Regions from separate parts of the Granulicella pectinivorans genome, predicted to be linked through region 2. Evidence: riboswitches for the same ligand, from Rfam matches in the RefSeq annotation. Region 2 holds a riboswitch; the other holds the start of a gene.

Region 1 (6,372 bases), 460 kb from region 2:
GATTCTCATTCTTGATCTGGTTGATCACGTCGATCCCGAAGTTCAGGTGGATGGACTCATCGCGCAGAATGTATTGGTACTGCTCCGCGATTCCAACCATCTTGTTCCTTCGTCCCAGAGAAAGAATCTGCGCAAAGCCCGTATAGAACCACATCCCTTCGAACACCACGTAGAACGCGATCAGATCGCGCAGAAATGCCTGGTCCGAAGTAGTGGTGCCCGTCTCGAACAACGGATCGCTCAGGTGCTGCGTGTATTGGATCGCCCAGGCCGCCTTCCCCGTAATCGATGGAACCTCCCGGTACATGTTGAACAGCTCACCCTCGTCCAGCCCCAGCGACTCGACGATGTACTGAAACGTATGCGTATGCACCGCCTCCTCGAAAGCCTGCCGCAAAAGGTATTGCCTGCACTCCGGGTTGGTCAGGTGACGGTAGATCGCAAGCACGATGTTATTCGCCACCAGCGACTCCGAAGCCGCGAAAAACCCAAGATTCCGCTTGATCGCTCTCCGCTCGTCCTCGGTCAGTCCGTTCGGGCTCTTCCATAACGCAATGTCGGCCTGCATGGAGATCTCGGTCGGCATCCAGTGGTTGTTGCACCCTGCAAGATACTTCTCCCACGCCCATCGGTACTTCAGCGGAAGAAGCTGGTTCACATCGGCGCGGCAGTTGATCATGGCTTTGTCGTCGACGCGAACACGGCCCCCAATCGGTGCGGCGGTTGTCTCAACAGAATCGGCGGTATCGGTCCAGCTCAGCATGTCATCTCCTCAAGGGTTGGTCGTTCGTTCGCTTCACTGGCAGGCTTCGCATGTCGGATCGTCAATCGCACAAACCTTTGCGCCCGATGCATCCATCGACACAGCGTTCAGTTTTCCGTCCGTCCGTGTCATCGTCGACTTCTCCACATGCGTCGCGCTCCGCGACCGCAGGTAGTAGGTCGTCTTCAGCCCCGCATGCCATGCCTCGCGATAGAGCGCATCCAGCTTCTTCCCGCTCGGCTGCGCCAGATAGAGATTCAGCGACTGTGCCTGGTCGATCCACTTCTGCCGCTGTGCCGCCGCCTGAATCAACCATGTCGGCTCAATCTCGAACGAGGTCGCGTACAGCCGCTTCAACGCATCGGGTACGCGATCGATCGCGCCCAGCGCTCCGTCGAAGTACTTCAGATCCGAGACCATCACCTCGTCCCAGAGCCCCGCCTGCTTCAGGTCGTGAACCAGGGACGAGTTCACCACCGTAAAGTCCCCCGACATATTCGATTTCACAAACAGGTTCTGGTACGTGGGCTCGATCGACTGCGTTACGCCGCAAATATTCGAGATCGTAGCCGTCGGCGCAATCGCCAGCGTATTCGAGTTCCGCATGCCGGTCGTCTTCACCTGCTCGCGCAGACCCGTCCAGTCCAGCGTCGTGCTGCGTGTCATGTGCAGCTCATGCTTTCGCGCATTCTGCAGGAGCTCAATCGAATCCACCGGCAGCACGCCCTGGCTCCACAACGAACCCTCGAAGCTCGGATACCGCCCCCGCTCCGCCGCGAGCGACACGGAAGCCGAGATCGCATGAAAGCTCACCAGCTCCATGCTGGTGTCGGCAAACCGCACCGCATCGACCGAAGCAAACGGGATACGCAATGTGTAAAGCGCATCCTGATATCCCATGATCCCCAACCCCACCGGCCGATGCCGCAGGTTCGACTGGCGAGCCTCCGGTACCGTATAGAAGTTGATATCGATGACGTTATCCAGCATCCGCATCGCCGTCGTCACCGTCTTCTTCAGCCGCGCTTCATCGATTCCCGCCGGGGTCACGTGGTTCGCCAAGTTCACCGACCCCAGGTTGCACACAGCGATTTCCTTGCCGCTCGTATTCAGCGTGATCTCCGTGCAAAGATTCGATGAGTGGACGACGCCCACATGCTGCTGAGGCGACCGAAGGTTGCACGGGTCCTTGAACGTGATCCACGGATGGCCCGTCTCGAAGATCATCGTCAACATCCGCCGCCAAAGCTCTACCGCGCGCAGCGTCTTCGTCACACGCATCTCACCGCGCTGCGCCTTCGCCTCGTAGTGCTCATAGCGCTCCGCAAACGCAGTCCCATACAGGTCGTGCAGATCCGGCGTCTCGTCCGGCGAGAACAACGTCCACGTCCCATCGGCCTCAACCCGCTCCAAAAACAAGTCCGGCACCCAGTTTGCCGTGTTCATGTCATGCGTGCGACGGCGGTCGTCCCCCGTATTCTTGCGCAGGTCCAGGAACTCCTCGATGTCGATGTGCCACGTCTCCAGATACCCGCACACCGCTCCCTTCCGCTTGCCTCCCTGGTTCACCGCGATTGCCGTATCGTTCGCCACCTTCAGAAACGGAACCAACCCCTGCGACTCACCATTCGTCCCGCGGATATGCGCCCCTAGGCCACGCACCGCGCTCCAGTCGTTGCCCAGGCCACCCGCATACTTCGAGAGCAACGCATTGTCCTTGATCGACTTGAAGATCCCATCCAGATCGTCCGGGATCGTCGTCAAAAAGCACGATGAAAGCTGCGGCCGTAGCGTACCCGCGTTGAACAGCGTAGGCGTCGAGCACATGAAGTCGAAGGACGACAGCAGCTCATAGAACTCGATCGCCCTGGCATCCCGGTCGATCTCTCGCACAGCCAGCCCCATCGCAACCCGCATGAAGAACGCCTGCGGTAGCTCGAACCGAATCCGGTCCCGATGCAGAAAATACCGGTCATACAGCGTCTGCAGCCCCAGAAACTGAAAGTTCCGGTCGCGCTCAGGCTTCAACGCAGCCGCCAGCCGCACCAAGTCGAACGCCCCCAGTTCCTTATCCAAGATCTCCAGCTTGATCGCCAGTTTGATGTACTCCGGGAAGTACTCGTCGTAGCGCAGATCGATCTGCCGCTGGGACCCGCTTACCACCTCTGGCAGCACAAACCCCAGGGCTTCATCACGCAATCCGTTCAGCAGCAGTCGCGCACTTACGTACGCGTAGTTGGGCTCCTGCTCCACCAGCGCACGCGCCGCCATCGTCTGCGCGAGCCCCAACTCATGCAGCAGAATGCCGTCATAAAGGTTCCGATGTACCTCCGCCATCACGGCATCGACCGATACACCATCGAGCCCGTCGCACGCCGTCGCCACCACCTGCCGCAGCGCTGCCTCATCCAGTGGCTCTGTCCGCCCATCCTGCAGCTTCACGTTCAGCCGAGGCTGCGCCGGGGCCGCACCCACCTCCTCGCGCTTGCGACGTTCCTGCATGCGCTCCGCGCGGTACAGCACGTACGCCCGCGCGATCTTGTGCTCGCCCGAGCGCATCAGCGCCAATTCGACCTGGTCCTGAATATCTTCAATGTGGATCGCCCGTGCCACGCCCGCCCGACGCGTCAGCGTCTCGACAATCTGCCGAGTCAGCCCATCGACAGCCTCGTGGATGCGCCGCGACTCACTTGCGGCATTCCCTTCAACCGCCAGAAAGGCCTTCGTAATCGCAATCGAGATCCGGCTTGGATCGAAACCGGAGAGACTCCCGCTGCGGCCAATCACCTGAAAATCAGGCGTGGCGGACGTCGAGGAGTGTATGGAGGCAGGGGGAGGAAGGGTCCCAAAATCGTGTGTTGCGGATGCGGCCATGGATAAATCTCCTTGGCCTCTGAAGCGTGCGAGAAAACAGCGGGTCGTCCTCCGCGAAGGACAAAAGTACGCTGCCACCTCGCCTCCCCTCGGAGGCGCTAGCGAATGTTTCGATGGCAGGTCTTCGGACTTTGCAGGATCGGACCTAATCGCCGGACTTCCCAGAGCAAAACTCCAGTGTCATCTTGGGCTTTCGTACCTGCTTACCGCTGCGGGGCAGTTCCGGACTTTCACCGGATTCCCTTTTCACACTCCGCGAAGGAGTGACCATGGAATAAACCCACTATAGCTTGCGACCCCACCTGGAGAGCAACTACCAATTGTGGATATCTCGGCACAGCCGACAACACCCGCACCAAAGGGCTACAATCCCCCCAAAGGAATCCATGCGGTCATTTGGGGTTGTTGGTATAGCTTCTGCGGGTTGGGTGGGCTTGTTTGCTGCGGCACAAACTAACACCCTTACCAGGGAGAAGTCCGACCACGGTTGGCGTCTTCTTTTTATCCGCAAACCCTATCCCGCCACGGCCTCGTCGGGGATCGCCGGCAGCACCTCTTGATGCTTCACCTTTGCCACGATCATCACCAGGACCCCGGCCAGAACGCTCACCAGAGCGGCCAACTGCGCGTTGCTCATGCCCCAATACAGCTTGGGGTTCACCCGGACGAACTCGACCAGGAACCGACCGATGCCGCTCAGCACCAGGTAAAGCCCGGTCAGCCATCCCAGAGGCAGCATCTTCTTGCCCAGCCTCCACAAGAACCAGCCAATCAGCAGCGCAAACAGAAACTCGTACACCGGAGTAGGCTGCACCAGCGCGTCCGGCGGCGTCGGAGGCACCAGCGCGTCCTTCGCCATGTGCACACCCCACGGCAGCGTCGTATTGATCCCGTAGTCTCCATCGCCCGAGGTGAGACATCCGATGCGGCCTACGCCGTAGCCGATGGCTGCCGCTGGAGCGGCGAGGTCCAACATCCTTACGGCGGCGGCCCAACTGGTCCGACCTTCCGGACGAGCCTGCCGGCCTTCCCACATCAGCCAGCCGATGCCGAAGACCAGTCCGCCAAACCACGCGAACCCGCCCTGGAGGTACTTCAGGAAGCCCAGCAGCACCTCCATCGGGTGGGACCAGCCGGGCAGCGCAATCTGCTTCATCTCCGCCACCAGCGCATGGACATCCTGCAGCTCGTGCCACGTCTTCGCGCCCAGCACGCCCATGATCGTCACCAGCGTCACGATGCTCAGCGCATCGGCGTCCACGCCATTGCGGATAAAGTTCTTGTGCAGCACGATCCCCGCCACCACGGCCGCCAGCCACAACAGCAGCCCAAACGTCCCCAGATGTAGCGGTCCCAGATTGATAAACGGATACATAACCCTCGCAAAAGGGGCCGAAAGCCCCAGCACCCAAGTATACCGAAGCGCGCCAGACGCCGGGACCCAAGACTTAAGCACTGTTCTCCCACAGCCCAATCCGCGATACGCTAGTACCTTATGGCAACGACGACCCCCTCCTTCCCGTCCCCCTCCGTCATGGAAGTCCTCTTCTCCACCGAGCAGATCGCCGCTCGCGTCAAGGCCATCGGCGACCAGATCACCGCGGACTACGCCGGCCTCACGAAGAACGGCCAACCCATCGTCCTTATCGGAGTGCTCAAGGGCGCGGCCATCTTCCTTGCCGACCTTGCCCGCTCCATCCAGGTCGACAACACCTTCGACTTCGTCGCCGTCTCCAGCTACGGCCGCGCCCGTGTCTCCTCCGGAGCCGTCAAGCTCATCAAGGACATCGACAACCCCATCGAGGGCAAGCACGTCATCCTGGTCGAAGACATCCTCGACACCGGCCTCACCCTCAGCTACCTCCGCGGCCTCATGCTCCAGCACAAGCCCGCCTCGCTGAAGATCGCCACCTGCCTCGACAAGCCCGAGCGCCGCCTCGTCCCCATCGAGGCCGACTACATCGGCTTCCAGATCCCCAACCAGTTCGTCATCGGCTACGGCATGGACTACGCCGAGGTCTACCGCAACGTCCCCGACATCCGCCTCTACCCCGAAGAAGCCGTAGGCCACTAAGGCCCACGCAAACGTCGAAAAAGATCCCCCAAGTCTCATCCGAGACTGGGGGATTTTTTGTCGTTGATTTCTGGTTTCGCTAAAGCTAGAAGAAGGTGTTTTGACATTGCGACCATTTCCAACAGCCACCCTCCGGACGCGAGTGGGACAGGTAATCTTTCAGTCGCAACTCTTCCAAAATTCTTCGTCGAACAAACAATGGATATGATGTCCGAACGCAGTTGATGCAGCTCTTGCCATCACTTTCCAAGCAATCGTTTTTCCAAAAACTTTTTCTTACCATCAAGCTTTTGCGGGACCATCAACGGTACCCGGCTCGATAAGGTTCGGAGCGGGGTCTTCAAGAGCCGGTTCTCCAATAGCCCTCTCGATGAACTTGGCGATTTTCGCGTTGCCATTTTCCCTCACTTTCTGTGCTTGCTTCCTTACGCGATTGTAGGTAGTTCGAAGCTCTGCCATTGCGGGTTCACCGACGTGGGTGAAATGACCCAACTCTGGTCCGATGACGATCATGTCTGTCTTTTCGCCGACGCCTGGCGCAACTTCAGCGCGCTTTTTCGCCGTATACACGAGCATCAGCGTTTCCGCCATCTCTTTATGTTTGACATGTTCACCAAACATAAGCTGCGAGTTGGCATGCCACGCTCCAGCGCCTATCGAT
Region 2 (6,372 bases):
CAGCACCAGCGACTGACCGCGCGTCGCGCACGTTGCCTTCAGCCGGTCGAATCCCGGGATACAATGCAACGGCCCATGGCAACGCACCACGATCACCTTGGCCTTGCTCATCTCTCCCGTGATCAGCACATGCATCTGATCTTCGGTGCGCAGTGCGTTCAGCGAGAACCCACTCACCTTCAGCTCTTCCGGCATCGTCTCAGCGGCCTTCATCAACGTCAGCAGATCCGTATCCGCATGCGACAGCAGCATGATGGCGCCATGCGGCTTCACCACCTCCAGCGTCGTTATGGACTCCGCCGCGCTCGGCAGCCGCACATCCCAGTCGTAGTAGTTGAAGACATACTCACTCAGCTCCGACGGTGGCTGCAGAAAGCGATCCGCCTTCAGCATCGAGTCCACATACTCGAAGATCTGCCGCACCTGCCACGCGCTGTTCACTGAATGAAACCAGATGCTCTTGCCGTCGAACACAAGACTCACCACATTCGCCAGGGCACACGGTCCAAGACATCCGCCCTTGGTCAGGTGAACATCCTGTCGCATCTTGCGCCGCAGCCACTCCTCCGTATACACATCCACCGGCACAGCCGCATATCCGCGCTCCGTGATGCCGCAGCAGCATCCCGTGTAGCAATACGTAAGGTGGGCTCTGTGCTGCACGATGTTGAAGGCGCGTCCATCCGCCCGAATCACGCGCTGGCGATGCTGTGTCGACATGGCTATGCTTCCTCCAATGGTTTTCTCTGCCGTACGACCCACACCAGGTATGGCCCGCCAAGCAATGCCAGCACAGCCCCGGCCGGTACCTCCACCGGAGCGATCACGCTCCGTCCAAGCGCATCGCACAACGCAAGAAAAGCGCCGCCCAGCAGGAACACGCAAGGCAACAGGATGCGGTGGTCGGCACTTACCCTTCGCCGCACAAGATGCGGCACAATCAAACCCACAAAGCCGATCGGTCCCGTCAAAGCGATCGCCGCCGCAACCAGAATCGAGCCGGCGATATATCCGCTCCGCATCACGCGCGCCACCCGCAGCCCACGCGACGCAGCCCACTGCTCTCCCACCGCGAGCAGGTTCCAGTTGCGTGCCTGGGTCAGGATGAACACACCCAGAACAAACACAATCGCAGCGAGCACCGCCAGCGAAGCGTAGCTGATCGAATCGATACTCCCAATCAACCAGTGCGCAATCGAGAACGAGCGCGACATCCCCGAATAACTTCCCAGGATGATGATGCAGGCCGCACACACACTGTTGATCGCAATGCCTGTCAACAGCATGCTGAACGCCGAGATCCGGCGTCCGCGCAAAGATCCGCCGATCACCAGACCAAGCACCACAAACGCTCCCGCGAGCGCCCCGAACCACGTGCCTGGAATGCCCCAGATCACCGGCCACCCACCCGCAATCACCGCGACCGCCCCCAGCGAAGCGCCCCCGGTAATTCCCAGCGTATACGGCGTCGCAAGCGCATCGCGCAGCATCGCCTGAAACAGCGAACCCGCCAGCGACAGCGCACCGCCCGCCAGCAAGGCCAGCAGCGTGCGCGTCACCCGAAGCTGCACGAGAATGTCGTAGTCCGGCCCCTCGCGATGCAGCACATGCGCGAGGCTGATCGGTCCCGCACCGATCCACGGCAACACCAACGCGGCCACCACAAACACCAGAAGCGACACACCGAGACTCGATCTCTCCCGCGAAGTCTTCATTGATACCAGACCCACGGCGTCCCCGCCGATGTACTGTCGATCCGAAGCCGCGACGAAAACAGCCTCAGCCAAGCCTGATCGCGTTGCGCCTCGGACGACAGAAGGTCATACGCGATCACGCCCTCCGACAGAACAAGCAACCGCGTGCAATGCGTCAGCGCAAGGTTCAGGTCATGCGTAGCCGCGATACAAACCTTGTCCCTTCGCGCCTCCTCGCGCAGCACGCTGAAGCAATGCAACTGCTGCTCGATATCGAGAAACGTAGAAGGCTCATCCAGCAACAACGTAGACGCGCCCTGCGCCAGGCACGCAGCCAGCAGCACCCGCTGCCGCTCTCCGCCGCTCAGCGTTCCGAACGTCCTCTGCCGATGATGCCAGCAATGCGTCCTCTCCATTGCTGCCTGAATCAGCCTGTGATCTTCCTCCGACTCGAACCACCGGTCCGTATGCGGATACCTTCCCATCGCAACCAGTTGTTCCGCGGTAAACGGCAGGTCCGCATGGATCGCCTGCGGCAGATGGCTCACCCTTTGCGCCAGCTCACGCTCACCCCATGCCCTCTGCGCACGCCCATCAATCTCCACCGTGCCGCCATCCGGCTCACGCAGCCCCGCCAGAATATCCAGCAACGTACTCTTGCCCACTCCATTGACACCCAGCAGCGCGAGAAACTCCCCCGGCTGCGCACGAAACGTAGCATTCCGCAGCACCTGCCGTTTGCCATGCGAGAAGCTCAGGCCGTCGATCGCCAGCACATCCTTCACCGCTTGTTTCTCCCATCCACGCCATGCATAAAATCGAACAACAACTGCGCGGCTTCCGGTGCACGCGGCCCCGGCACAAGCAACGCATTCGAAGTCCCGAAGTAAACATGACCGCTCGCGGCAGCCTTGAGCCCCGCATGCTGCGCCCACAGCGCCAGCACCGCAGGCCGCGCCTGTTCGCGCATCGCCTCGCTGTCCTGCGTGCTGCTCAAATCGAAGATCACATCCGGGTTCTCCCGCACAATCGCCTCGAGCGAGAGATGCGGATAGCGCGGCAGCCCAGCCTTCGCGAACACATTCGTCCCGCCCGCGATCCCCAGAATCTCATTCAGATAATTGTCCGGCCCAATCGCCGTCAGGTCGCCCAGCGTGCCCTGCCTCCGGTCTACAACCACCGCAACACGCGGCGAGGACAACACCCGTGCCTTCGCCTGAATCTTCGCCAACTCCCCCTGTATCTTCCCGATCAGCGCCACCGCTCGATCCGCCACAGCCGCGGCGTTCGCAATCAGGCGAATCCCCGTATAGACATCCTCCAGCGTCCCATGCGGAACCTCGACATACGTCATCCGCATCGCCTTCAGCCTCTCCGTCAGCACCGCGGAGGCGGTTTGTAACACAATCAGATCGGGAGCCAGTCGAGCGATCGCTTCCACATCCGGCTTCATATACGTGCCAACCTTGGGCAGCTTCTCCACCTGTGCCGGATAGTTGCAGTACCGCGACACGCCCACCACCTGGTCACCCAGCCCAAGCGCAAACAGCGCCTCCGTAATGCTCGGCGCCGTGGAGACGATCCGCCGATGCTGTTGCGCATCCAGCCGCATCGTGGCAATCAAGCCAACCAGCGAACACGCAAAGGCTCGCCGCGAAAGGGAAGGGAACACACGCGAATTGGGGTGGAACGTACCGGCTATAGGGCGCAAGGCGTCTGTTCTCCGCAGAACGTTGCAACATGAACCCTGGCAGGTCTCCTGACTCAAAGCGGCACATCGTACCGGACTGCCTTCCTTCCCCGGTGCAACCGAGTGGTAACGCAGGCAGCGTCTCTTTGTTTACAGTGGCGGGACCGCGCCGGTATCGCACCGGACTTCCCTTTTAAGCCCTCATGGGCACCGTGGGTCTGACCCATTGTCTCACGCTGCATCCTGCGACCGCCGTCAGACCATCGCACCGGACCATCGTGCATCCCGCTCCGTAAGCCACCCGAACAACAACCCGATCGCACCCCACAGCACCACCTGTAACGCCCACGACGCAAGCCGAAAACGCCACAGAAGATCGGCCGGAAACCCCACCGGAACCTCATCGATCGTCGGCAGAAAATAACCAACCACGCCCACGAGCCCAACATAAAACGCCGCCCCCACAAGCCCTGCGTTCCAAGCCCCAAAGCGCCGCGCCGCAACCCGGCTCACCTTCGTCGCCAGCACCATCCCTAAAATCGAGATCGCGATCATCAGGAAAAACGCCGTGGTTCTCACACCAATTGTTTCGGGATTACCAACCGCCGGAGGATCCGCCGGATACTTCAAACTCGGCACAAACGACACCGTGACGAACCCCGCCACAGCAAGCAGCGCAGCCAGAGCCCGCGGCCTCCGTGGCCCAAACCGCCCATGCGCATACGCGAACACCAGCCCGAAAATCCCACCCAGCGACGATCCATACAACACCGCGGCCGTCAGCAGTCCAAACGTCTTCTGCACATGCCGGCTCACCACCTCCGGCTCCGCAGCCTCGCCCTTTGCCTCATCCGCGGCAGCCTCAAACGCAATCGCGCGATCCACCTGCGGCTCTCCCAGCACGCGCGCCGCAAGAAACACCAGCAGACCGGCGAGCACGCCCACCACCATCCCGCGAATCAGAAGACTACGAGTCATCGCTCAGTGGCAGGGGAAGCCAAGCAGATGGCGGCCATCGTGAACGAACTCATGCACCGAGCTTCCGCGCAGCATATGCGTCGCACCCTGCTCCGCGCCCACAAAGTACAGCACCAACAACAGCAACAGACCGCCAAACACCGCCCACGGGATCAGCTCAGACAGCGGAATCGTTGGTACAAAAGTGGGGCGCGCGATCGAGCCTGCGGTTTCAGATGCCATGGTGAAACTCCTCCGGATGCTTGCGTCGCCTTCCAGTGTAGCGCACACAATTCTCGTAAAATAAAACCGTCTATGAGCCGATACTCTCCGCCAGTCCGCATCTCGCTCATCACGCACCCCGCCACCGCGCAGCAGAAGGCCGGAATCTTCCCCAGCGACGAACCCCTCGATCCGCAGTCGCTCGACACCCTCTCCGCCATCTCCTGGCAGGCACCCGCCGCAGCCCACGCAGTTACCGCACCGGAGCAGCGCACACGGCAAACCGCGTCAGCGCTCGGCCTCCATGCAGTGGAAGCGCCAGACCTGCGCGAGTGCGACTACGCCCTGTGGAGCGGCATCGCCCTCGACACCCTCCAGACCGAAGACCCCGACGGCCTCGCAACCTGGCTGATCAACCCATCCGCCCGTCCCCATCAGGGCGAGTCCTTCCTCAGCCAGATCGAGCGCATAAGCAACTGGATCGAGTCGCACCGCACCACCGGCCACGTCGTCGCCATCACCCACACCTCGGTCGTACGCGCCGCCCTCGCCTACATCCTGCAGGTCCCACCCCATCACGCCTTGCGCAGCATCGAGCCATCCCCCCTCACCCTCACCGACATCCGCCTCACCGGCGACACCTGGCGCTTGCGTTCCACCGGAGTGCCTCTCACCCAGGCACTCCTCGACTAGATCCATCCTCATCCTCACCACGAACTGAGAGCATCCATGAATCGACGCAAGTTTATCGGACTGTCCTCCACTGCATTCGCCGCCGTCCAGGCTAGGCCTGCCCTCGCCCTCAGCGATCCATCCTCCAGGCCCAACTTCCTCTTCCTCATCGCGGACGACCTCATGTTCCGCACCATCAATGCCATCAACAACGCCGAGGTCCACACCCCAAACCTCGACAGCCTCGTCCGCTCCGGAGCCCACTTCACCCACTGCTTCCATCAGGGCTCCTGGACCGGAGCCGTCTGCGTAGCCAGTCGCACCATGCTCAACACCGGCCTCTCTACCTTCCGTGCCGAACAATCCGACGCAGCCAACCAGGCCGGCGACAAACCCTGCTGGGGCCAGACCCTCCGCGAGGCCGGCTACGACACCTTCATCACCGGCAAGTGGCACCTTGACGCCGTCACCCTCCAGCGCTCCTTCTCCGAGCAAGGCCCCGTAGCCCCCGGCTACCTCCCGTCGACGCCCGACATGTACCACCGCCCCGCCCCCGGCAACCATTGGGACCCCACCAACCGGCAGCTCCTCGGCCACTGGCTCAAGAAGGGCATCTGGCTCAACCGCAAGGACGAGACCATCCAGCACTCCAGCGCCCTCTACGCCGACGCCGCCATCGACCACCTCATCAGGAAGGTCCCCACCAAAACGAACCCGTTCTTCATGTACGTAGGCTTCAACGCCCCGCACGACCCCCGTCAGGCACCGCAGGAGTACCTCGACCTCTACCCGCCCGACAAGATCGCTATCCCGCCCAACTTCCTCCCCGAGCATCCCTTCGATCAGGGCGAGCACAAGACCCGCGACGAGATCCTCGCGCCCTTCCCGCGCACCGAAGACGCCGTTCGCACCCACCGCCGCGAGTACTACGCCATCATCACGCACATGGACGCCCAGATCGGCCGCATCCTCGACGCTCTCAAGGCCTCCGGCAAGGCCGGCAACACCTACGTCATCCTCACCGCAGACCACGGCCTCGCCGTCGGCGAGCACGGCCTCATGGGCAAGCAGAACCAGTACGAGTGCTCCATGCGTATGCCTCTGCTCATCTCCGGCCCCGGCATCCAGCCCGGCAAG

The links. Region 2 has a riboswitch for cobalamin ahead of BM400_RS16440 (ABC transporter substrate-binding protein). Riboswitches for the same ligand answer to the same signal wherever they lie in the genome.
Region 1: linked by a shared signal. The riboswitch ahead of BM400_RS14380 (ribonucleoside-diphosphate reductase subunit alpha) and the one ahead of BM400_RS16440 (ABC transporter substrate-binding protein) in region 2 are both predicted to bind cobalamin.

Annotation. Positions count from the first base shown of each region.
Region 1 covers NZ_FOZL01000001.1:3,626,479-3,632,850, forward strand. Annotated here, with positions in the region: gene BM400_RS14375 (ribonucleotide-diphosphate reductase subunit beta) at 1-763, opposite strand, end outside; gene BM400_RS14380 (ribonucleoside-diphosphate reductase subunit alpha) at 797-3,637, opposite strand; cobalamin riboswitch at 3,736-3,924, opposite strand; gene BM400_RS14385 (prolipoprotein diacylglyceryl transferase) at 4,152-5,012, opposite strand; gene hpt (hypoxanthine phosphoribosyltransferase) at 5,133-5,711, shown strand; gene BM400_RS14395 (Ntn hydrolase family protein) at 5,994-6,372, opposite strand, start outside.
Region 2 covers NZ_FOZL01000001.1:4,089,929-4,096,300, reverse strand. Annotated here, with positions in the region: gene BM400_RS16455 (cobaltochelatase subunit CobN) at 1-720, opposite strand, end outside; gene BM400_RS16450 (FecCD family ABC transporter permease) at 723-1,682, opposite strand; gene BM400_RS16445 (ABC transporter ATP-binding protein) at 1,712-2,479, opposite strand; gene BM400_RS16440 (ABC transporter substrate-binding protein) at 2,476-3,366, opposite strand; cobalamin riboswitch at 3,427-3,614, opposite strand; gene BM400_RS16435 (CbtA family protein) at 3,640-4,362, opposite strand; gene BM400_RS16430 (CbtB domain-containing protein) at 4,366-4,584, opposite strand; gene BM400_RS16425 (histidine phosphatase family protein) at 4,657-5,256, shown strand; gene BM400_RS16420 (sulfatase family protein) at 5,293-6,372, shown strand, end outside.